DNA from 2 places in the Kribbella sp. NPDC104740 genome. Region 1 is predicted to be linked to the other one. Evidence: riboswitches for the same ligand, from Rfam matches in the RefSeq annotation. Region 1 holds a riboswitch; the other holds the start of a gene.
The links. Region 1 has a riboswitch for cyclic di-AMP ahead of ACZ6Z4_RS01385 (C40 family peptidase). Riboswitches for the same ligand answer to the same signal wherever they lie in the genome.
Positions count from the first base shown of each region.

Region 1 (10,740 bases):
GAACCGGCGTACCCGGAGGTGGCGTCGGCGTGCGAGAGCAGGAACAGCCCGGCCACGCTGAGCACGGAGCCGCCGAGCTGGACTGTGCGGGTGCCGAACTTCTGGACCAGCTGGGACGCGAGGACCGCGCCGAGCACGGCGGCGACGCCCATCGGGAGGAAGTGGACGCCGGCCTCCAGCGCGGAGTCGCCGCGGACCTGCTGCAGGTAGATCGCGGTCAGGTAGAACATCGAGAGGAAGCCCGCGCCGTTCAGGGCGAGTGACAGGCTGGAGACGCTCAGGGCCCGCGAGCGGAAGAGTCGCAGCGGCACCAGCGGCGCCTTCGACCGGGACTCGACCACGACGAAGGCGGTCAGGAGCAGGATGCCGCCGATCAGGACGCCGAGCACCTCGAACGATCCCCAACCGCGCGGTTCGGCGCGGACCACGGCGTACACGATCGCCAGCAGTCCACTCGTCCCGAGTACGGCGCCGGCGGTGTCGAAGCCGCGCGGCCGGTCCTCGTTGTGGCGCATGTCGGGCACGAAGACCGGGATCAGCGCGACCAGCGCGAGCACGATCGGGACGTTGACGAAGAACACCCACTGCCAGCTGAGCGAGTCGACCAGTACGCCGCCCGCCACGACGCCGAGGGTGCCGCCGAGCCCGGCGAGCCCGCCCCAGACGCCCATCGCGATGTTGCGTTCGCGGCCGTGCGCGAACGTCATCGTCAGGATCGCGAGCGCGGCCGGGAGAGCAGCGCGCCGCCGAGCCCCTGGACGGCGCGGGCGCCGATCAGGAACTCCGGCGAGGTCGCGAGCCCGCCGACCAGCGAGGTGACACCGAACAGCAGCAGCCCGGCGATGAAGACGCGGCGGGGGCCGAGCAGGTCGGCCATCCGGCCGCCGAGCAGCAGGAAGCCGCCGAAGAGCAGGGTGTACGCGCTGATCACCCTGCGGCGGCTCGCGCAGCTGCACGAGGTGACCCCGATGGCGCTCTACCGGCACTTCAGCGACAAGCTCGACCTGCTGAACGCGCTCGGCGACCGGCTGCTCGCCGACATCGAGCTGCCGGAGCCGTCGGAGCGTCCGTGGGAGGAGCGGCTGCAGCAGATGCTGACGGCGTTCGTCGCGGCCCTGCGGCCGCACCCGCGTGCGGCCGGGCTGACACTGACCCGGATCCTGATCGCCGAGCCCGGCCTGGAGATGGCCGAGCGGACGATGGAGATCCTGGTCGACGGCGGCTTCGACCCCGACTACGCCGCCGAGGTGGGCCGGCAGTCGATCTGCTCGCTGATCACCCTGGTCACCACCGAGCCCGGCGCTGGCGAGGACCCCGAGCCGTCCGCGCGCGAGCAGGCCCTGCGCCTCAAGCGCGCCACGCTGAGCGCGCTCGACCCCAAGCGCTACCCGCTGATCACCGGCACCGCCGACACCCTGGTCTGCCCTGCCTCCACCGACGACTACTACTCGTTGGGTATCGATCTCGTCGTCGCGGGGATCCGCGGCGTCCGACCGGCATGACGATCAGCATCCTGACGTACCTCGAGCAGACCAGCCCGTACGACGTACGCCCCACCAAGCCCACCTCCGCCGAGCTGCGCCGGGTCGAGGAGCTCTCCCCCGAGTTCGCCCGCAACCTCTACAGCGCCGTCGGCGGCGAGTGGCACTGGACCGAGAAGGTCAAGTGGGACTGGGCCCGCTGGGTCGAGCACCTGACCAGGCCGGCCTTCGAGACCTGGGTCGCGTACGCCGGCGGCGTACCGGCCGGCTACATCGCGCTGAAGGGCGAGGGCACCGAGGTGGAGGTGGAGAACTTCAAGACCCGCGGTCTCCGGCCCTACAAGACAGAGCAGGAGGAGCGCCCGGACGCCGACGGGCCGACCCCTGGTCCGTGGCCTGGGGCTAACCGTCCAGCTGCTCCCTGAGCTCGGCCAACTGCTCAGCGGTGCCGCCTGTCCTCTCTATCTGCTCCAGTACGCCGTCCGCCGCGCCGCCGGTGCGGATGAGCAGCTCTGCTAGATAGAGCAGTGCCGGTAGCCGCTCCTCGTCGCTGGCGTCGGCGTGACGGCGCAGTGCCGCTTCCAGCACGCGGATCCCGGCGGCCTCGTCGCCGTGTGAGTCGGCCTGGCGGGCCGCGTTGAGCAGTGCGCGTTCGAAGCGGTCGCCGGTTGTGGTTTCCTCGGCGCCGGAGCTGATTCGCAGCCAGTTGCCGGACGGGTCGATCAGGGAGAAGCCTGCGCTCGTGCCCTGTTTGCGGCGTGGGCGGGTGATCCGTGGCAGCCCGGCGACCGGCAGCTTGCCGTACGTCGCGCGCAGCGCCGCCGCGAACTCGTCGTACAGGGCCTGGGTGTCGGGGACGCCGACGACGACGCTGAACAGCGAGTTCTCCACGTCGTACCCGGGCAGGCCGAAGAAGTGCAGGTCGAAACCGTCGCCGCGGCTGACGCACAGGTACGGGTTCGGCCGGGCCTGGCGGTAGGTCTGCCGGAAGCCGAGCGCCAGGTAGAACGGCAGCACGTCGTCGAGGTCGCGGGTGGGCAGGATCGGAATCGTCCGGACACTCATGCCGCACACCGTACCGTACGCCGTACGGCTCACGCTCGGACCGGCCGGTCGGGCGACACGGCGTGAGTCGGCGACTACGCTCCGAACCAGACCATCACCACGGGAGGTTCGAAAAATGGCGGGCAAGTTCGAGCTGTACGAGGACAAGTCGGGCGAGTTCCGGTTCCGGCTGAAGGCCGGCAACGGCGAGGTGATCGCGACCAGTAGCGAGAGCTACAAGACCAAGGCCTCGGCGCTGAACGGGATCGAGTCGATCAAGAAGAACGCCGGCGACGCGCAGGTCGACGACCAGACCTCCTGAGCGACCCCGGTGACGGCAGGGACCATCCGCGTCCCTGCCGTCCAGGCCGTCAGCGCTCCTGCTCGAAGACCACTTCGCGCACCTCGACGCCGAGGCCCTCGACGCCGGCGTCGGGAATCATCGCCGCCAGTTCCTCGACCCGCTCCCGGGACGCGCAGTCCAGCAGGTAGTAGCCGGCCAGGAACTCCTTCGCCTCCACGAACGGCCCGTCGGTCACCGCCGGGACGCCGTCGCGGACCTTCACCACCGACGACTTGGCCGGCTCGGCCAGCGCCACCGTGCTGCGGAACTCGCCCGACTCCTGCACGGTCGCCAGGAACTTCTCGTGCCCGCTGAAGATCGCCTGCTGCTCGGCCTCGGTCAGCGCGCTCAGGACGTCGGGGTTGATGTTCAGGACCACCAGGTACTTCACGAGGATCTCCTCCGGTTCCGGCTCCCGGAGTGGAAGCCGCTCGTCATCAGTACGGAGCCGGGCCGTCCGTCTTGACATGCTACGAACCCTGGCGGCCACGGAGTGGTTGTGGGACGGTGAAGTCTCGGAAAGCCGGTTTGCTGGGGGAGCCGCGAACGGCTTTGGGGGAACTGCTGATGCGTCGCGTCGTCCTGTCCTGTCTCGTCCTCGTCGCTGCGCTGCTGGTTCCGGCCGGCCCGGCGCAGGCGGCCACGATCACCGTCACCACCACCGCCGACGTCGTCAGTGGCGCCGACGCCTTCACCTCGCTCCGGGAGGCGGTGACCGCGGCCAACGCGGCCGCGACGCCGACCACGATCACGCTGGCGGCCGCGGCGTCGTACGGGCTGAACCTGTGCGGCGACAACGACACCAACGCCTCCGGCGACCTCGACAGTACGTCGGCGCAGCCGCTCACCATCGACGGCAACGGCGCGACGATCGACCAGAACTGCGCCGGCGAACGCGTGCTCGACGCGATCGACTCGGACGGCTCGATCGCCTTGCAGGCGGTCACTTTGACCGGTGGCGACGACGTCGACGGCGCCGCGCTGCGGCACAACGGCGACGCCTCGCTGACCGACTCCACAGCGACCGGCAACAACGCCGGTACGGGCAGGGTGCTCGCCAGCTCGCTCGGTGGCGCAGTGCTCGACCTGACCGACTCCAGCGTTCACGACAACACCGGTACGGGCGTGGCACTGTCGCTGGGCACAGTGCACATCACCGGCACGACGATCAGCGGCAACACCGGCCGCGGCGTCGGTCTGACCGACGGCGCGCTGACGGTGACCGGCTCGACGATCAGCGACAACGGTGGCGACGGCGTACGGACCACTGGGCAGGGGTCGGGGTTGTTCACGCTGACCGACACGACTGTGGACGACAACGGCGGGACCGGCGTGATCTGCTCGGCCTGCGGCGACCTGACGGTCACCGGCTCGACCATCACCGGCAACCACCCGGCCGGGACGAGCCAGGGCGGCGGCGTACAGGTGCTGTTCGACCAGGACGCGCCGACTGACCAGCCGGTCGTCACGGTGACCGAGACGACGATCTCCGGGAACACCCGGACCGGCGCGGGCGGCGGCCTCAGCACCGGCATCATCGAGAACAGCGGTGGGCCTCCCCCGGCGCAGATCCACGTGATCCGCTCGACGATCAACGGCAACACCGCATCGGGTGTGGCCGACAGCCAGGGCGGCGGCATCTCCGCGCTGACCGGCGAGGTGCGGGTCGACAACTCGACTGTCACCGGCAACAACGCGGACGCGGCAGGCGGTGGCATCTACACGCTGGACCACGACGTGCACCTGCGGCACGCGACGGTGTCCGGCAACACCGCTGGTGGAGTCGGCGACAACGTGGCGACCAATGCTGGGCTGCACAGCTTCGGCTCGATCCTGGCCGGCGGTCCAGGTGCGGACTGCGCGATCGAGCTGGCGACCACCTCTACCGGATACAACCTGGACGGCGACGGCAGCTGCTCGCTGGCCGGCCCGGGAGACCAGACCGGCAGCCCGCAACTGGCAGCACTCGCCAGCAACGGCGGCCCGACCCAGACCATGCTGCCGCTGGCTGCATCGCTGGCGAACGGACTAGTCCCAGCAGCGGCGTGCACTGTACTTACTACGGACCAGCGCGGAGTCGCGCGACCACAGGGCACCAACTGCGAGGCCGGAGCCGTTGAAGTCGCCGAAGCCCCACCAGCTCCGAGCTGCACCCACACCGGTACGAACGGCAGCGACCTGCTGATCGGCACGCCCGGCAACGACGTCCTGTGCGGCCTGAAGGGCGACGACCTGCTGCTCGGCGGTGGCGGCAAGGACATCCTGTACGGCGGCAAGGGCAAGGACGTCCTGATCGGAGGTCCCGGCAAGGACGTGCTGAACGGCGGGCCGGGCAAGGACTTCTGCCTGGGGATCGGAGACACCCTGATCTCCTGTTGAATAAGGACATGCTGACCTACGACGACGTACGAGCTGCTGCTGACCGGATCGCTGGAGCGGCCCACCAGACGCCGGTGCTGACGTCGCGGACGCTGAACGAGCGGGTCGGCGCCGAGGTGTTCCTGAAGGCGGAGAACTTCCAGCGGATCGGGGCGTTCAAGTTCCGGGGTGCATTCAACGCGGTCAGCCGGCTGACCGCGGAGGAACGGGCCCGCGGCGTCGCGGCGTACTCGTCGGGGAACCACGCCCAGGCGGTCGCGCTGGCCGCGTCGCTGGCCGGGACGCGCGCGGTGATCCTGATGCCGGCCGACGCGCCGCCGACGAAGGTCGCGGCCACTCGCGGGTACGGCGCGGAGGTGGTCACCTACGACCGCTACACCGAGGACCGGGCGGCGCTGGCCACGAAGCTCTCGGAGGATCGCGGGCTGACGCTGATCCCGCCGTACGACCACTACGACGTGATGGCCGGGCAGGGCACGGTGGCGCTGGAGCTGATCGAGGAGGTCGGGCCGCTCGGCGCGCTGTTCGTCCCGGTCGGCGGCGGCGGGCTGTTGGCCGGCTGCGCGACCGCGGCGACCGTCGCCTCCCCCGGGATCCGGATGATCGGCGTCGAGCCGGCCGCGGGCGACGACCACGCCCGGTCGCTGGCCGCCGGGCAGCGGGTCGAGATCGCCGTACCGCGGACGATCGCCGACGGCCAGGCGATCTCGGCGCCCGGCGAGCTCACCTTCGCGGTGAACCAGCGGCTGGTGGAGGCGTTCGCGCTGGTCTCCGACGACGAGATCCGGGCCGCGATGGCGTTCGCGTTCGAGCGGCTGAAGATCGTTCTCGAGCCGAGCGGCGCGAGCGCGCTGGCGGCGCTGCTGGCCGGCCGGGTCGCCGACCTGCCGGAGCGGGTCGGAGTGGTGCTTTCAGGCGGGAACGTGGGCCTGGAGAGGTTCCTGGAACTGCTCGGCGAAGGGCAGCCTGAGTACTGACTGTGCCGGTTGTCACACACAGCAACCTCCGACTGTGACCCAGGTCACAGAAATCGGCTGAGCGGGCGCCTGAACGCCGCTCAGACACGCTCAGGACACCTGGTGTTCAGCAGCGGTCGCTGATCCGTCAGAGAGCCACTGAGGGCCTTTTGGGAGGGTCTCTGTGGATTGGAGGGTTTGCGTCGTGACCGTTCTGTTATACAGTCGTCGGCGGTTCGACAAATTAGCCGAACTGCATGTGTGTCAACGCCGAGTCCTGCCAGGCACACATGTTCCCCTCGAACAACCATGGCAGGAGTGGGGGACCCAGGATGTTGGGGTCCGGCTGTGAGTGGCCGGGTCCCTGGGGTGAAGTCCGCGGGAGCGGACCGGGCGATCGACTTCCAGCCCGAACCCGACAGCTAACTCCGCAGGCGTCGGGAGACAACCATGCCCGTCACTGCCCGACGGACAGCGCTTCTGCGCGCCGTCACCACGAGCGAGTCCAGTACCCGGCCGACCGGACGGACGCTGGCCAAGCACCGCAAGACCAGCAAGTCCTCGGCTCCCCGCACCCCGCGAGCCGCGGCCGCCGTCCTCTCGGTCGGCCTGGCCGTCTCCGGCGGAGCGGCGCTCACCATCGCCGCCCCGGCCGACACCGCTCACGCAGGGACCTCGAAGACCACCTCGGCCGCGTGGGCCCGGGGCAACAAGGCGATCAGCACCAAGCCGCTGCTGCGCTACGCCGACGCCGGCTCCGCCGTCCGCTACGTGCAGCGCTCGCTCGACGTCCCGGCCGGTGGCTGGTACGGCTCGGCGACCCGCACCGCGGTGGCGAACTTCCAGCGCCGCGTGGGCCTGCCCCGCACCGGCACGATGACCGTGAACACCTGGCGCTCGCTGTTCTACGCCGCCAGCCACGGTCTGCTGCACGGCGGCTCCGGCAAGGCCACGACCTTCCAGGCCAAGGTGCTGAAGGAGGCCGCGAAGCTCAAGGGCACGCCGTACCGCTACGGCGGCACCACGACCAAGGGCTTCGACTGCTCCGGCTACACCGGCTACGTCTACAAGAAGGCCGGCAAGAAGCTGCCCCGCACCTCGCGTCAGCAGTACGCCGCGACCAAGCACATCAGCCGCAAGGCGGCCAAGCCGGGCGACCTGGTGTTCTTCAAGAGCGGTGGCGGCGGCGTGTACCACGTCGGCATCTACGCCGGCGCGAACACCCTGTGGCACGCCTCGAAGCCGGGCAAGCCGGTCGCGAAGGCGAAGATCTGGAGCTCGAACGTGGCCTTCGGCCGCAAGTGATGCTCCGGACCGGGGCTGACCCGGTCCAGACCGTCAGCGAGACCGGATCCCCCCTCCGGTCGCTGACCTGAAACCGGCTGTGCGTCGCCGCCCCACCCCTCCGGCGGCGCACGGCCGGTTTCCTTTTACTCGTCCAGGAGTCCCGCGTCGTGCGCGAGGATCGCGACCTGGACGCGGTTGGTGGCGTTCAGCTTCACCAGCACCCGGGAGACGTGCGCCTTCACGGTCGCCTCGCTCATGAACAGCGTCTTGCCGATGTCGGCGTTCGACAGCCCCTTCGCGACCGCGGCCAGCACCTCGCGCTCCCGGTCGGTGAGCGCGGTCAGCCGCGCCCGGGCGTCGCGCTGACGATCGGTCCGCGGGTCCGCGGCGAAGTGCCCGATCAGCCGCCGGGTCACCGCCGGCGACAGCATCGCCTCACCGGCCGCGACGACCCGGACGGCCTGCACGAGCTCACGCGGCGGCGTGTCCTTGAGCAGGAACCCGCTCGCCCCTGCCTGCAGCGCCCGGAACACGTAGTCGTCCAGATCGAACGTGGTCAGTACGACGACCTTCGGCGGATCCGGCAGCGCCTGGATCTCGCGGGTCGCGGCGAGCCCGTCCAGCCGCGGCATCCGGATGTCCATCAGGACGACGTCCGGCTTGTGCTCGCGGACCATCGCGGCCGCGTCGGCACCGTCCTCGGCCTCGGCGACCACCTCGAGGTCCTCGTCGGACTCCAGGATCATCTTCAGCCCGGCCCGGACCAGCGCCTCGTCGTCCACGATCAGCAGCCGTGTCATGCCTCTCCTTCTCTCCCGTCCGACCAGGGCAGCCAGGCCTCGACCTGCCAGCCGCCGTCCTGCGTGGGCCCGGTGGTCAGCTGGCCGCCGGACAGGGTGACGCGCTCGCTCAGCCCGACCAGTCCCGCACCGGACCCCGGGAGAAGTGAACCAGCCGCGACCGGCCGGACGTTGCGGACCCGCACGGTGACGCCATCACCTTCCTGACCCCGGACCAGGACCTCGGTGGTCGCGCCGCGCGCGTGCTTGTGGACGTTGGTCAGCGACTCCTGGACGACCCGGTAGACCGTCCGCCCGACCAGCGGCGGTACGTCGTCCGGCAGGTCGATCGAGCTGCGGACGTCGACGCCCGCAGCCCGCGAGTCGTCGACGAGCTTGGCCAGGTCGGACGCCTTCGGCACCGGCGCCAGGTCGGCGCCGTCCTCGCTGACGTCGGCCTTGAGGACGCCGAGCACCTCGCGCAGGTCCTCCATCGCCTGCCGCGCGGTCTGCCGGATCAGCCCGGCGGAGCTCTCCACCTTCTCCGGTCCGACCGCCGGGTTCACCTCCAGGCCGCCCGCGTGCAGCGCGATCAGCGACACCTTGTGCGCCAGGACGTCGTGCATCTCCTGGGCGATCCGGGCCCGCTCGCCGAGCTTGGCCTGCTCGGCGCGCAGCTCGCGCTCCGCCTCGGCCCGCTCGGCCCGGTCCCGCAGCGAGACCATCAGGTCCCGCCGGGCGCCGATGTAGGCACCGACCGCGACCCAGCTGCCGATCAGGAACGGCCCGGTGAAGAGCAGCACGTACGGCTCGGTGTTGTCCCCCCACGAGGTCCCGACGTACGCCGCGTAGCCGGCCACGCTCAGCACCGCGAGCCAGACGTCCCGGCGGCGGATCGCCAGCGTCAGCAGCGCCAGGCCCATCGGGACGAAGATCTGCGCGACGGCCATCGCGAGGATGCCGATCACCGTGACGGCGATCGGGTACCGGCGGCGCCACCACAGCACCAGCGAGGCGAAGATGCCGACGCCGAGCACGAACCAGCTCCTGGTCACCCACCCCTCGCGGCCGCCGGTGCTGGTCGCCTGGGCCAGGATCGTCAGCAGGCTGAAGCCGATGTACATCAGGTCGCGGAAGCGCGGGGCGTGCTTGACGAACCAGGCGTACCACCGGCGGACCCGGCGGTACGGCCGGCGCAGCCAGGCGTACGACCAATGCATTCCGTCAGCCTAGTCGCGCTGTGTCATGTCTTTCGTCCCCCTTGTGGGGGTCCTGGAGTCACAGTTGTGGCGACTTTCGTAGGGGGCCGGTCGAGACGGTCGGTCGATGTGGCGCGGGGGTCCGCGGCGGAAGAGTAGGGCCCATGATCACCGTCGAGAACCTGAGCAAGCGGTACGGCAGCACCACGGCTGTCAGCGATGTCTCCTTCACCGTCCAGCCCGGCAGCATCACCGGCTTCCTCGGGCCGAACGGTGCCGGCAAGTCCACCACGCTGCGGATGCTGACCGGCCTGACCCCGCCGAGCGCGGGCACCGCCACCATCGCCGGCCAGCGGTACGCCGACCTGCCCAACCCCGGCCGCGTCGTCGGCGTCATGCTCGACGCCGCCGCCCAGCACCCGGGCCGGACCGGCCGCGAGACGCTGGCACTGAACGCGAGCGTGCTCGGCGTACCGAAGTCCCGGGCCGACGAGATGCTCGAAGCGGTCGGCCTGACCGGCGCCGCGAAGCGCCGCGTCGGCCAGTACTCGCTCGGCATGCGGCAGCGGCTCGGCATCGCCAGCGCGCTGCTCGGTGACCCGGCGGCCCTGATCCTCGACGAGCCGGCCAACGGCATGGACCCCGAGGGCATCCGCTGGATGCGCGGACTGCTCCAGGACTTCGCCGCCCGCGGCGGCACCGTGATCCTGTCCAGCCACCTGCTGGGCGAGGTGCAGGCCACCGTCGACCGGCTGGTCGTCATCGGTGGCGGCCGGATCGTCGCCGACGGCTCGCTCGACGAGCTGCTGGCCGGCAGCGGCACGCTGGTCCGCGGCCTGGACCCGATCGGCCTGAACCAGGCCCTCACCGCGGCCGGGCTGAGCCTGGAACCGCTGCAGGACGGCGCCCTGCGCGTCGACGCCACCGCCGAGCAGGTCGGCCGGGCGGCCGCCGCCGCGGGCCAGATCCTGATCGAGCTGCGCGAGAGCGACAGCGCCGGCCTGGAGGAGCTGTTCTTCCAGCTGACCACCCCGACCGCCGCCGCGGCCTGACCACGTCTTCCACAGGAGCTTCTGACATGACTGTCACCGAAATGACCACCCCGGCCCCGGCGGCCACCGGTAAGCACCGGGCCGCAGCGGTCTCCACCAGCCTGCCGCCCGCGCGCCGCCAGTCGTTCGCCAAGCTGACCGGCATCGAGCTGCGCAAGTCCGTGAACACCCGCAGCGGCCGGGTCCTGATCCTGGCCATCCTGGCCCTCGCCGTCGCGGC
Region 1 is NZ_JBVJNV010000001.1:293,956-304,695, reverse strand. It holds partial or broken gene ACZ6Z4_RS01425 (MFS transporter) at 1-877, opposite strand, end outside; gene ACZ6Z4_RS01420 (TetR/AcrR family transcriptional regulator) at 915-1,502, shown strand; gene ACZ6Z4_RS01415 (hypothetical protein) at 1,499-1,906, shown strand; gene ACZ6Z4_RS01410 (VOC family protein) at 1,884-2,546, opposite strand; gene ACZ6Z4_RS01405 (YegP family protein) at 2,662-2,847, shown strand; gene ACZ6Z4_RS01400 (YciI family protein) at 2,897-3,337, opposite strand; gene ACZ6Z4_RS01395 (right-handed parallel beta-helix repeat-containing protein) at 3,436-5,247, shown strand; gene ACZ6Z4_RS01390 (pyridoxal-phosphate dependent enzyme) at 5,256-6,224, shown strand; cyclic di-AMP (ydaO/yuaA leader) riboswitch at 6,462-6,654, shown strand; gene ACZ6Z4_RS01385 (C40 family peptidase) at 6,654-7,508, shown strand; gene ACZ6Z4_RS01380 (response regulator) at 7,634-8,290, opposite strand; gene ACZ6Z4_RS01375 (sensor histidine kinase) at 8,287-9,489, opposite strand; gene ACZ6Z4_RS01370 (ABC transporter ATP-binding protein) at 9,633-10,520, shown strand; gene ACZ6Z4_RS01365 (ABC transporter permease) at 10,547-10,740, shown strand, end outside.

Region 2 (10,740 bases), on a different contig from region 1:
ACCCGCGGGCTGACCACGATCCGCCCGACCGTCCTGGTCGACAAGATCGGCCGCGCGCTGCTGCAGGTCGGCTTCGTCGGCGTCGCGGTCGCCGCGGGCGCCGGCCTCGGCGGACTCACGCTCGCCTGGGCCCTCCCGTACGCCGTCGCGACGGTCGTCGCGATCGCCTGGTACCTCGTCATCGAGCGCCGCCTGACCGCGCGCACCGGCCCCGGCCTGCCGCCGTCGGCCCGCCGCGACCTCTGGCGCGAGTACGCCGTCTACACCTGGCCGCGGGTGATCTCCCGGATCAGCCAGAGCATCCTGCAGCGCGCCGACATCGTCCTCGTCGCCGCGCTCCGCTCCCCCGCCGAGGCCGCGGTCTACACGGTCGCCACCCGGCTGTTCGTGATCGGCCAGCTCGGCACCCAGGCGATCCAGCAGGTCGCCGCGCCGCACACCAGCGCGCTGCTCTCCTCCGGCGACGACCGGGCCACCAAGCGCGTCTTCCAGACCGTCACCGCGTGGACGATGTCGCTGACGTGGCCGTTCTTCCTCGCGTGCCTGGCGCTGGCGCCGTTCCTGCTGCACGTCTTCGGCGGTACGGCGTACCGGGCCGGGGACGACGTGGTGATCGTGCTCGCGCTGGCCGCGCTGCTCGCGGCCGCGGGCGGGCCGGTCGACCTGATCCTGCTGATGGCCGGGCGGAGCGGGCTGAGCCTGGTCAACGCGCTGGTTGCCCTCGGCGTCAACCTGGCGCTGAACCTGCTGCTGATCCCGCGGATCGGCATGATCGGCGCGGCGATCGCGTGGGCGGCCGCGATCGTGGTCCGGAACGTGCTCGGGATGATCCAGGTCTCGGCGAACCTGCACTGGCTGCCGTTCAGCCGGTTGTCGGTGACGGTCGGCGGCCTGGCGATCGCCTTCTTCGCCGTCCCGCCGACGGTTCTGAACCTGGCCACGGACCCCTCCGACGGGGTGCTGATGGCCGTGCTGGCGGTGGGGGCCGCCGGCTACCTGGCCGCGCTGTGGAAGCTGCGCGACCACCTTGCCCTGACGGCGTTCACCGCGATGCTGCGCCGTCGCAACCCTCAGCCGGCCGACGCAATCCCGGCCGCGGAAGAAACGAAGCCGGTGCCGATGTCATGACTGTGCCAAATGCCTCGCCTCCGGCTCGGCGGGTCATGGGGCTTGATCTCCTGGTCTTCCCTCGTCGCTCCGGTCGCTTCGCTCCCTCCACTCCTCAGTCCAGACCAGGAGGCCCCATGACCTGCCGCCCGCTTCTGGTGGTGGCCGCGCTGATGTCACTCGCCGCCGGGCTCAGCGCGTGTGCGAAGGCTGTGCCGCTCGCTGAGCCCTCGGCGGCGGGGCCCAGCAACACCGGCGGGCTGGTGCTGTCCAGCGGCTTCTCCGACGCGGGGCAGCTCGGTCGGTCGGCGCCCACCGGCATCCGCACCAGCTTCGGTCCCGTGGTCGACCGCAACGGCGCGAACCTGGTCGGCGTCATCGGCCTGGCAGCGGGCGAGCAGCACTCGCTCGCGCTCATGCAGGACGGCCGCGTGCTGGCCTGGGGAGCCAACGACGACGCCCAGCTCGGCAACGGCACCCGCGCCGCCTCGCTCGTCCCCGTCCCGGTCCGCGCCCCCGACGGCGCCCCCGGCGCGCTCACCGGAGTCGTCGACATCGCCGCCGACTCCAACACCTCCGTTGCCCTGCGCAAGGACGGCACCGTGGTGGTCTGGGGCCGCGCGAACTCCGGCCAGCGCGGCAACGCCGACACCACCGCGAACCCGACCACGCCGAGCGTCGTCCTGAACCCGACCGCGACCGGCCCGCTGACCGGCGTCCGGGCGATCTCGGCCGACGGCGGCAGCGAGCTCGCGCTCACCGACCGCGGCACCGTGCTCGGCTGGGGCAACAACGAGTACGGCCAGCTCGGCTCGTCGGCGCCGGTGGTCGCCAAGCTCCCGGTCCCGGTCACGGGACGTGGGAAGGCGCCGCTGACCGGCGTACGGGCGATCGCGATCGGCGGCCAGCACTCGGTCGCGCTGCTCGGCGACGGGCGGGTCGTGACCTGGGGCCGCAACGACGTCCACCAGCTCGGCGACGGCACCGGGACCAACCGGAACATCCCCGCGGAGGTCCTGGTTGCCCCGGGCAAGCCGCTGACCGGAGCGACCGAGATCTCGTCGGCGGAGAAGCACACGCTGGCGCTGCTCAAGGACGGCTCGGTCGTCGGCTGGGGGCACAACAACGGCGGCCAGCTCGGCAACGGCACGGTCAAGGTCCAGCCGTTCGCGACGCCGGTGCACGGCAGCCGCAGCGAGCCGAAACTCCTTGCTGTGCAGCACATCATGGCCGGCGAGAGCTACAGCGTCGCCGTCCTGCAGAACGGCGAGATCCTCACCTGGGGCGCGAACGGCCGCGGTCAGCTCGCCACCGGTGACCGGCTCGACCGCAACAAGCCGGGCCCGGTCACGGTCGAGAACGGCGTGCCGGAGCCGAGCTGGGTGACCGCCGTCGGTGTCGGCCGCCGGCACGTGCTGATCGCGCTGCGCTGAAGCCGGCTACGGGATCGGCGGGGGCTTGAGCTGCGGTGACCTGAGCGCCGTACGGAGAGCGTTGACGGACTGGCTGCCGGGCTTGAGCTCGGTGGCCCCGATGTCCTTGAAATCGGTCTCGTTCCAGTAGACCAGCGCCTTCACCTGCGGGAACGCCGTCAGCTGCCCGGGCATCGTGCTGAACACCGCGCTGCGCTTCACCTCCCCGAGGTTGTCGCTGACCCCCCACTCGGCCAGCATGATCGGCTTGCCGGGATGCTTGCTCGTGGCCCACGTGTAGAAGCCCGGCCAGGTCGGGTAGGCCTTCTGGGTCCGGTTCACGGCCTGGCTGATCCCGCCGGAGAACTCCGGGTCCGGGCCGAACAGGTACGGGTCCTCGGCGATCCAGTCGACCACGTCGTCCCCGGGGTACAGCTGCTCGAACCACGGCTGCACCCCCCAGTACGGCGAACCGCGGTACGTCATCACCAGGATCGCGTTGGTCGCGCCTTTCGCCTTCAGACGCAGGGCGACGCGGCGGTACATCGCCGCGTAGTCCTTGGCCGTGAACCCCGATCCCGCGGCCGGCTTGACCTCCTCCTCCGGCTCGTGGTGGATGGTCAGGAAGAACTTCTCCGGGAACGTCGTCGTCAGGTACTCCGCCTGCGCGTCGATCGCCTTGTCCACCTCGGGATCGCCCGCCGCGACCTCGGCCCAGGTCCGGCCCATCTCGGGCTTCCAGTTGAGCAGCAGCAACCGCTTCTTCCCCGGCTCGCGGGCCCGCTTGATCATGTCCGCGGTCGGGAACAGCTTCGGGCTGGAGTTGTAGTAGTGCGCGATGTCCACCGGGCGGCCCAGGACGCTCTCGAACGCCGGCAGCGCCTCGTCCCAGGACTCGTCCCCCAGCGGGTTCGCCGCCGCACCGAACCAGACGCCACAGGAAGGCACCAGCAGCGCCGACACAGTGCACCCAGGCGTCGGCTGCGGCGATGGCGGAGGCGCTGTCCGCTGGCTCGACGGCTGGTCCTCTCCGCGGACCAGTGCACAGCTCACCAGCGCGACGGCCGCGACCAGGGCACAGCCACCAGCACCGACCAGCCAACGCGTCCAGCCCTTGCGGGGTTGCGAAGTCATCACCCGATGCTACTGCCGGTGACAACCGTTGCAGGGTTGATTTCCCCAGATCGTTGTCAGCGGCCGACCGGGTCGTTATGGTGAATCACCAGCCTGTGGGGGGCTTTGGGTACTGCTGTGTAGGGGTGGGGGAAATCCGCATGACACGTGCGCTGGGCTTGGGTGCCCATCGGAGCAACAAGGGTGACCGTGGGGTCGAGAAGCGACTCACCGCGCTCGCCGGACTGACCGAGCTGACCGGCAAACGCCTGCTGGACGTCGGCTGCGGCGACGGGACGTACACGCGCCGCCTGGCCGCCGGTTTCGACGAGGTCACCGCGGTCGACGTCGAGCCCGAGCGGCTGGCGGTCTTCCGGTCCGAGGTCGAAGGCACCGAGCTGGCAACCAAGCTGACGATCCGGCAGATGCCGGGCGAGAAGCTGGACCTGCCGGACGAGGCGTTCGACGTGGTGACCACGATCGAGGTGCTCGAGCACGTCGCCGACCTGGACCTGACGCTGGGCGAGATCCACCGGGTGCTGGCCCCCGGCGGCCGGTTCCTGATCACGTCGCCGAACCGCTGGTTCCCGTTCGAGACGCACGGGTTCTTCGTCGCCGGCAAGCGCCGGCCGCCGCAGTACGGGCCGTTCCTGCCCTGGATCGTGCCGCTGCACAAGCGGCTCGCCGACGCCCGCTCGTTCACCGTCCGCGGCCTGTCGAAGCAGATCGAGGCCAAGGGCTTCCGGCTGACCGGCGTCGACTACATCATGCCGCCGTTCGACCGGTCCGGCCTGGGCGGCAAGATCCGCCCGGTCACCGACGCGATCGAGCGGTCCCGGCTGGAGTTCTTCGGGATGGCGCTGATCCTGGTGCTCGAGAAGGTCTGACGGCAACGGCGAAGGCCCCCGCCCACGGTGTGTGGACGGGGGCCTTCGTACGGCGTACCGCTACTTGACCTGGCGGGCCAGCAGCCCGCTGTTCAGCACCTCACGCGCCGCGGCCTTGGTGGTCGCGGACGAGTCGAGCCGGGTCGTGCCGACGGTGTGGAAGGTGGCCTCGTTCCAGTAGACCAGCGCCTTCACCTGCGGCATCTTCTTCAGGCCGTCCTGCACACTGCGCAGCACGTCGGCCTTGTTCATCCCGAGCATGGTCTGCTCGTCGATCCCCCACTCGCCGAGCATGATCGGCTTGCCCGGGTGCTTGGTCGTCGCCCAGGTGTAGAAGCCCGGCCAGCTCGGGTTGGTGTAGGTGTCCTTACGGTTGACCCCGGTGGTGAACGGACCCCACCAGTTCGCGTCGTCACCGAAGATGTACGGGTCCTCCGCGATCCAGTCGACCACGTCGTCACCGGGGTAGAGGTCGTTGAACCAGGGCTGCGAGCCCCAGTGCGGTGTCCCCATGTAGTTCATCACGTAGACGGCGTTGGTGACGCCGTTGGCCTTCAGCCGCTGGACGACGTGGCGGTACATCGCCGCGTAGTCCTTGGCCGTGTAGCCCGAGCCGGCGGCCGGCTTGACCTCCTCCTCCGGCTCGTGGTGGATGCCGAGGAAGAACTTCTCCGGGAAAGTCGTCTTCAGGTACTGCGCCTCGGCGTCGATGGCCTTGTCGACCTCCGGGTCGCCGGCGGCGACCTGCGCCCAGGTGCGGCCCATCTCGGGCTTCCAGTTCAGCAGCAGAATCCGCTTCTTACCGGGTTCGCGGGCCCGCTTGATCATCTCGGCCGTCGGGAACAGCTTCGGGCTCGAGTTGTAGTAGTGCGCGATGTCGAGCGTCCGGCCGATCGTCGACTCGAACGCCGTCAGCGCCTCGTCCCAGCTCTCCGAGCCCAGCGGGTTGGCCGCCGCGCCGAAGAACGCACCGCAGGACGGCACCAGCTTGTCGGAGATCGAGCAGCCCGGGTTGCCGGTGGACGGCGGCGTGGTCGGCTGGGTCGGCGTCGTCGTGGGCTTGGTCGGCGTCTGCGTCGGAGTCGTGGTCGGCTTCGTCGGAGTCGTCGTCGGCTTGGTCGGCGCCGTGGTCGGCTTGGTCGGCCCGGTGGTGGGCGGAGCCGTCGGCGTGGTCGGCGGCACCGACGGCTGCGGACCGCTGCCGTCGCCCTTGACGTAGCTGATCTCCAGCTTCGTCTGGGTGGCACCCGACTCGCGGGAACCGAAGACCGAGCCGCCGCGACCGGCCAGCTGGGTCAGCGCCAGGTTCAGCGCACCGTCGGTCTGGACTCCGGCCGAGACGTCGATCCGCAGCTCCTTCGACTTGCCGTCGTCGGCCGCGGAGGCGATCGCCGTACCGGCGCGCAGACCGGTGGAGGCGGAGACCGCCTCGGTCCACTTCGCCGGGCCGGTGGAGACCTGGATCTTGCTCGGGTTGCTCGCGGTCAGCCTGGTCAGGACCAGGGTGGCCTTGCGGGCGTACCCCTCGGCAGCGGCCGGTACGGCGTACCGGACGAAGCTGGTGGACTCGTTCTGCTTGACGACGAGCCGGGTGGACCAGCCGTGCCGCTGGGTGGGGGACTTCGTGGACACGTAGGCGTCCGCAGTCGCCGTGAGCGACACCGGGGCGGGTGCGGGCTCGTCGGCGTTCAGAGCTGCGAAGCCGATCCCCGCGGTGGTCAGCACCAGGGCGCTCGCTGCCACGATCGGGATCAGGGTCCGCCGGCCTGCTTTGGCGGCCGGTTCGTTCAGTACGTCGGAGGGAACGGCAGACCGATGTCGGCCATGCCTACGGGAATGGTTGTCCCGCATGGGGGGCTGTCCTTCCTGCACGCCTGTGAGGTTAGCTGTCGGGCTCGGGTCGGAAGTGTTACCCGGCCGCTGCTGCGGCTTCGCCCCAAGGAGCACCGGGGGCTGGTGCTCCGCGGAACCTGTGGTTCCCCCACTTCCGCCCTCTGTTGCTGGGTGGTAGGTAGATCGCCGGCCCGGAGGGCGGAACTCGGCGTTGCGCGCCGGCGACGGTGGTCGAGCCTCGCACGTCCCCAGGCCGGGCCAGGCGCGGGTGAGCTTACGCAGGTCCCGGCGAGGACCTCAAGATGTCCGAGAGCGCTCTTAACATGACCGAGCGTAGCCAGCTCACGGAACGTAAGATCACGGACAGATAACAACCGAAATCGTCACCGACCGTGTTCGAAACCTGTTATCCGGACGCTCCACCCGGCATTCGGTTTCGCTCTCGCGGGCGGAACATGACATTCTTTACATGCTTTGAAACGCTTGTTTTCAAGGCGTGTTCCCGGCCCAGGGCGTCGATGATCCGACCGGTGGTGGTGACGGCCGCGCTCAGCTGCAGGCTGTCACGGTGGTTCTCCTCGGCCGACACGGTGTGCGCTTCCGGGTTCGCCAGGACGCCGGTGAGGGCGGTCAGGAAGCCGTCGCGGTCCTCGCACAGCGTGACCAGGCCCAGGGCGCCCATCCGGCGCGAGAACTGCTGCTGGTGCTGGTCGATGTGCTCGTTCAGCAGCGGGTCCCGCGGGACGACGATCGGCTTGCGGCCCTGCTTGCGGACCTCGAGCATCGTCGCCGGGCCGCCGTGCGAGACGACGGCCGTGGCCTGGCGCATCAGCGCCTGCAGTTCGTCGTACGCGACGATGCCGACGCCCTTGGCCCGGCGTGGCCCGGGCGTGGAGCCGTGCTGGACGAGCGCCGTGCGGCCCTCGTGGCCGGGGAGCTCCAGGAAGTCGTCCACCCAGCCGACCAGGCGGTCGAAGTGGTGGTGGTCGGTGCCGAGGATGACCAGGACGTCGTACGTGTTCACAGCAGCCTCCCGACGACGGCGGACCCGGAGTAGAGCGCCTGCTGCTCGTCCCACTGGACGAGCATCCGGCTGGTGAACGGCCGGCAGAGCCGCGCGGTGAGCGTCGGGTGGTCGATCCGGTCGAAGACCTCGATGTAGACCGTCGGGATCCGGGCCAGCTTGCCGAGCACGAAGAACGGCAGCGCCACGCCGGCGCCGGTGGTGACGATCACGTCCGGCCGCTCGCGGCGCAGGACGGCGACCGCCAGGCCGAAGTTGCGGAGCAGGTTCTTCACGTTCCGCGTGGTCGGGTGGTAGGCGTACACCGCCCGCTGGCCGGCCAGCAGCGACTTGCCGTCCTCGGTCGGGAACGTCACCCAGCACACGTCCCGCTGGGACCACCACGGCCGCAACGTCATCAGCTGCGCCAGGTGGCCGCCGCTGGAACACACCATCAGAACCCGGATCGCCGGCACCGCCGCGTCGGCGGCCGGCCGGGGCTCGACGCTCGTCATCTCGCCTCGTTGACCATGCCGGCGCCCACGGTCCGGTTGGTCGCCTCGTCGATCAGGACGAAGCCACCGGTCGAGCGGTTGCGCTTGTACTCGTCGCACAGCAGCGGCTGGGTGGTCCGCAGGCGGACCCGGCCGATGTCGTTCAGCCCGAGGTGGTCGGCGCCCAGATCGCGGTGCAGCGAGTTCACGTCGAGCCGGTACTGCAGGTCCTTCACCATCGCCCGGGCGGTCCGGGTGGTGTGCTTGATCGCGAACTTCTGGCCCGGCCGCAGCGGCGCGTCGTCCATCCAGCAGACCATCGCGTCGACGTCCTGGGTGACCGTCGGGGCGTTGTTGACCCGGCAGATCATGTCGCCGCGGGAGATGTCGATCTCGTCGGTCAGCCGCAGCGTCACCGACATCGGCGCGAACGCCTCCTCGACCTCGCCGTCGGCGGTCTCGATCGAGCGGATCGTCGAGGTGAAGCCCGACGGCAGCACCATCACCTCGTCACCGGCCCGCAGCACTCCCCCGGCCACCTGGCCGGCGTACCCGCGGTAGTCGCGGTGGCTGTCGGACTGCGGGCGGATCACGTACTGGACCGGGAACCGGACGTCGATCAGGTTCCGGTCGCTGGCCACGTGCACGTTCTCCAGGTGGTGCAGCAGGCTCGGTCCGTCGTACCAGGGCATCGCGGCCGAGCGGGTGACGATGTTGTCGCCGAGCAGCGCGGACACCGGTACGACGGTGAGGTCGCCGATGTCGAGCTTGGCCGCGAACTCGGTGAACTCGGCCCGGATCTGTTCGAAGACGCTCTCCGAGTAGTCGACCAGGTCCATCTTGTTCACGCACAGCATCAGGTGCGGGACGTGCAGCAGGGTGGACAGGAACGCGTGCCGGCGGCTCTGCTCCAGCAGGCCCTTGCGGGCGTCGACCAGGATCAGCGCCAGGTCGGCCGTCGACGCGCCGGTCACCATGTTGCGGGTGTACTGGATGTGGCCGGGCGTGTCGGCGACGATGAACTTGCGCCGCGGCGTCGCGAAGTACCGGTAGGCGACGTCGATCGTGATGCCCTGCTCGCGCTCGGCCCGCAGGCCGTCGGTGAGCAGCGCCAGGTTCACGTAGTCGTCACCGCGGTCGCGGCTGGCCCGCTCGACCGACTCGATCTGGTCGGTGAAGACCGACTTGGTGTCGTACAGCAGCCGGCCGATCAGGGTGCTCTTGCCGTCGTCGACCGATCCCGCGGTCGCCAGTCTGAGGATGTCCACGTCAGAAGTACCCTTCCCGCTTGCGATCTTCCATCGCGGCCTCACTGAACTTGTCGTCGCCCCGGGTGGCGCCGCGCTCGGTGATCCGGGTCCCGGCCACCTCGTCGATCACCTTCTCGACGGTGTCGGCCGCCGACCGTACGGCGGCCGTCAGCGACGCGTCGCCGACGGTCCGGTAGCGCACGGTCTCGGTGAACACCGGCTCGGTTGCCTTGGGCAAGCAGTACTCGTGGACCGCGAACAGCATCCCGTTGCGCTCGAACACCTCGCGCTCGTGCGCGTAGTAGATCGAGGGCAGCTCGAGGCGCTCCTGGGCGATGTACTGCCAGATGTCCAGCTCGGTCCAGTTCGACAGCGGGAAGACCCGGATGCTCTCGCCCAGGTGGATCCGGCTGTTGTAGAGGTTCCACAGCTCCGGGCGCTGGTTCTTCGGGTCCCACTGGCCGAACTCGTCGCGGAACGAGAACATCCGCTCCTTGGCCCGGGCCTTGTCCTCGTCGCGGCGGGCGCCGCCGAAGACCGCGGTGAACTGGTGCTTCTCCAGCGCCTCCAGCAGGACCGGGGTCTGGATCCGGTTCCGGGTCCCGTCCGGCGGCGCCTGCACGAAGCCGCGGTCCAGCGCGTCCGGAACGCTTGCCACCAGCAACTGCAGGTTCAGCTCGGCGACCCGGCGGTCGCGGAACTCCAGCACCTCGGCGAAGTTGTGGCCGGTGTCGACGTGCATCACCGGGAACGGGATCCGGGCCGGGAAGAACGCCTTCTGCGCCAGCCGGAGCATCACGATCGAGTCCTTGCCGCCGGAGAACAGCAGCACCGGGCGCTCGAACTCCGCCGCGACCTCGCGGAAGATGTGAATGGCCTCCGACTCCAGCGTCTCCAGCTGCGTCAGCTGGTACCGGGGACTCATCGGGGCTCCAGGATGTGTACGGCGATCGCGGCCAGCAGCTCGTCGGCGACCTCGGGCCGGCAGACCACCAGGTCCGGCAGCTTCGGGTCGGGCTGGTTGTAGCGCAGCGCCGAGCCGTCGATCCGGCTGCAGAACAGCCCGGCCGCCTGTGCGACCGCGACCGGTGCGGCCGAGTCCCACTCGTACTGGCCACCCGCGTGCACGTAGGCGTCGGCTTCGCCGCGCAGTACGGCGGTCGCCTTCACGCCGGCCGACCCCATCGGGACCAGCTCGGCGTCCAGGTCGACGGCGAGCTTCTCGACCAGCGCCGGCGGGCGGCTGCGGCTGACCGCGATCCGCAGCGGGCCGGCCGCACGGGCGGTCAGCGGCTGCGGGTCTTCGGTGCCGTGGACAACGTTCATGGCCGGCAGCGCGACCGCTCCCGCGGTCAGCTCGCCGCGCTCCCACAGGGCGACGTGCACCGCCCAGTCGACGCGTGGCGGTTCGCCGTACTCGCGGGTGCCGTCGAGCGGGTCGATGATCCAGACCCGCTCGGCGCTGAGCCGCGCCGCGGAGTCCGCCGACTCCTCACTCAGTACGGCGTCGCCCGGCCGGTGCTCCCGCAGCGCGCCGATCAGCAGCTCGTTCGCCGATCGGTCGCCCTCGGCGCCCAGGACGCGGCCCGAACCCCCAGTCGCGCGCAGGTCGAGCAGCAGTCTGCCCGCCCGCGTCGCGAG
Region 2 is NZ_JBVJNV010000010.1:18,534-29,273, forward strand. It holds gene ACZ6Z4_RS35615 (oligosaccharide flippase family protein) at 1-1,128, shown strand, start outside; gene ACZ6Z4_RS35620 (RCC1-like domain-containing protein) at 1,245-2,540, shown strand; gene ACZ6Z4_RS35625 (glycoside hydrolase family 26 protein) at 2,547-3,653, opposite strand; gene ACZ6Z4_RS35630 (class I SAM-dependent methyltransferase) at 3,794-4,519, shown strand; gene ACZ6Z4_RS35635 (CBM96 family carbohydrate-binding protein) at 4,580-6,262, opposite strand; cyclic di-AMP (ydaO/yuaA leader) riboswitch at 6,377-6,536, opposite strand; gene ACZ6Z4_RS35640 (glycosyltransferase) at 6,759-7,376, opposite strand; gene pssD (PssD/Cps14F family polysaccharide biosynthesis glycosyltransferase) at 7,373-7,870, opposite strand; gene cysN (sulfate adenylyltransferase subunit CysN) at 7,867-9,111, opposite strand; gene cysD (sulfate adenylyltransferase subunit CysD) at 9,119-10,024, opposite strand; gene ACZ6Z4_RS35660 (3'(2'),5'-bisphosphate nucleotidase CysQ) at 10,021-10,740, opposite strand, start outside.
Region 2: it holds a riboswitch for cyclic di-AMP, as region 1 does, so the genes downstream of both, ACZ6Z4_RS35635 (CBM96 family carbohydrate-binding protein) here and ACZ6Z4_RS01385 (C40 family peptidase) in region 1, are expected to answer to the same signal.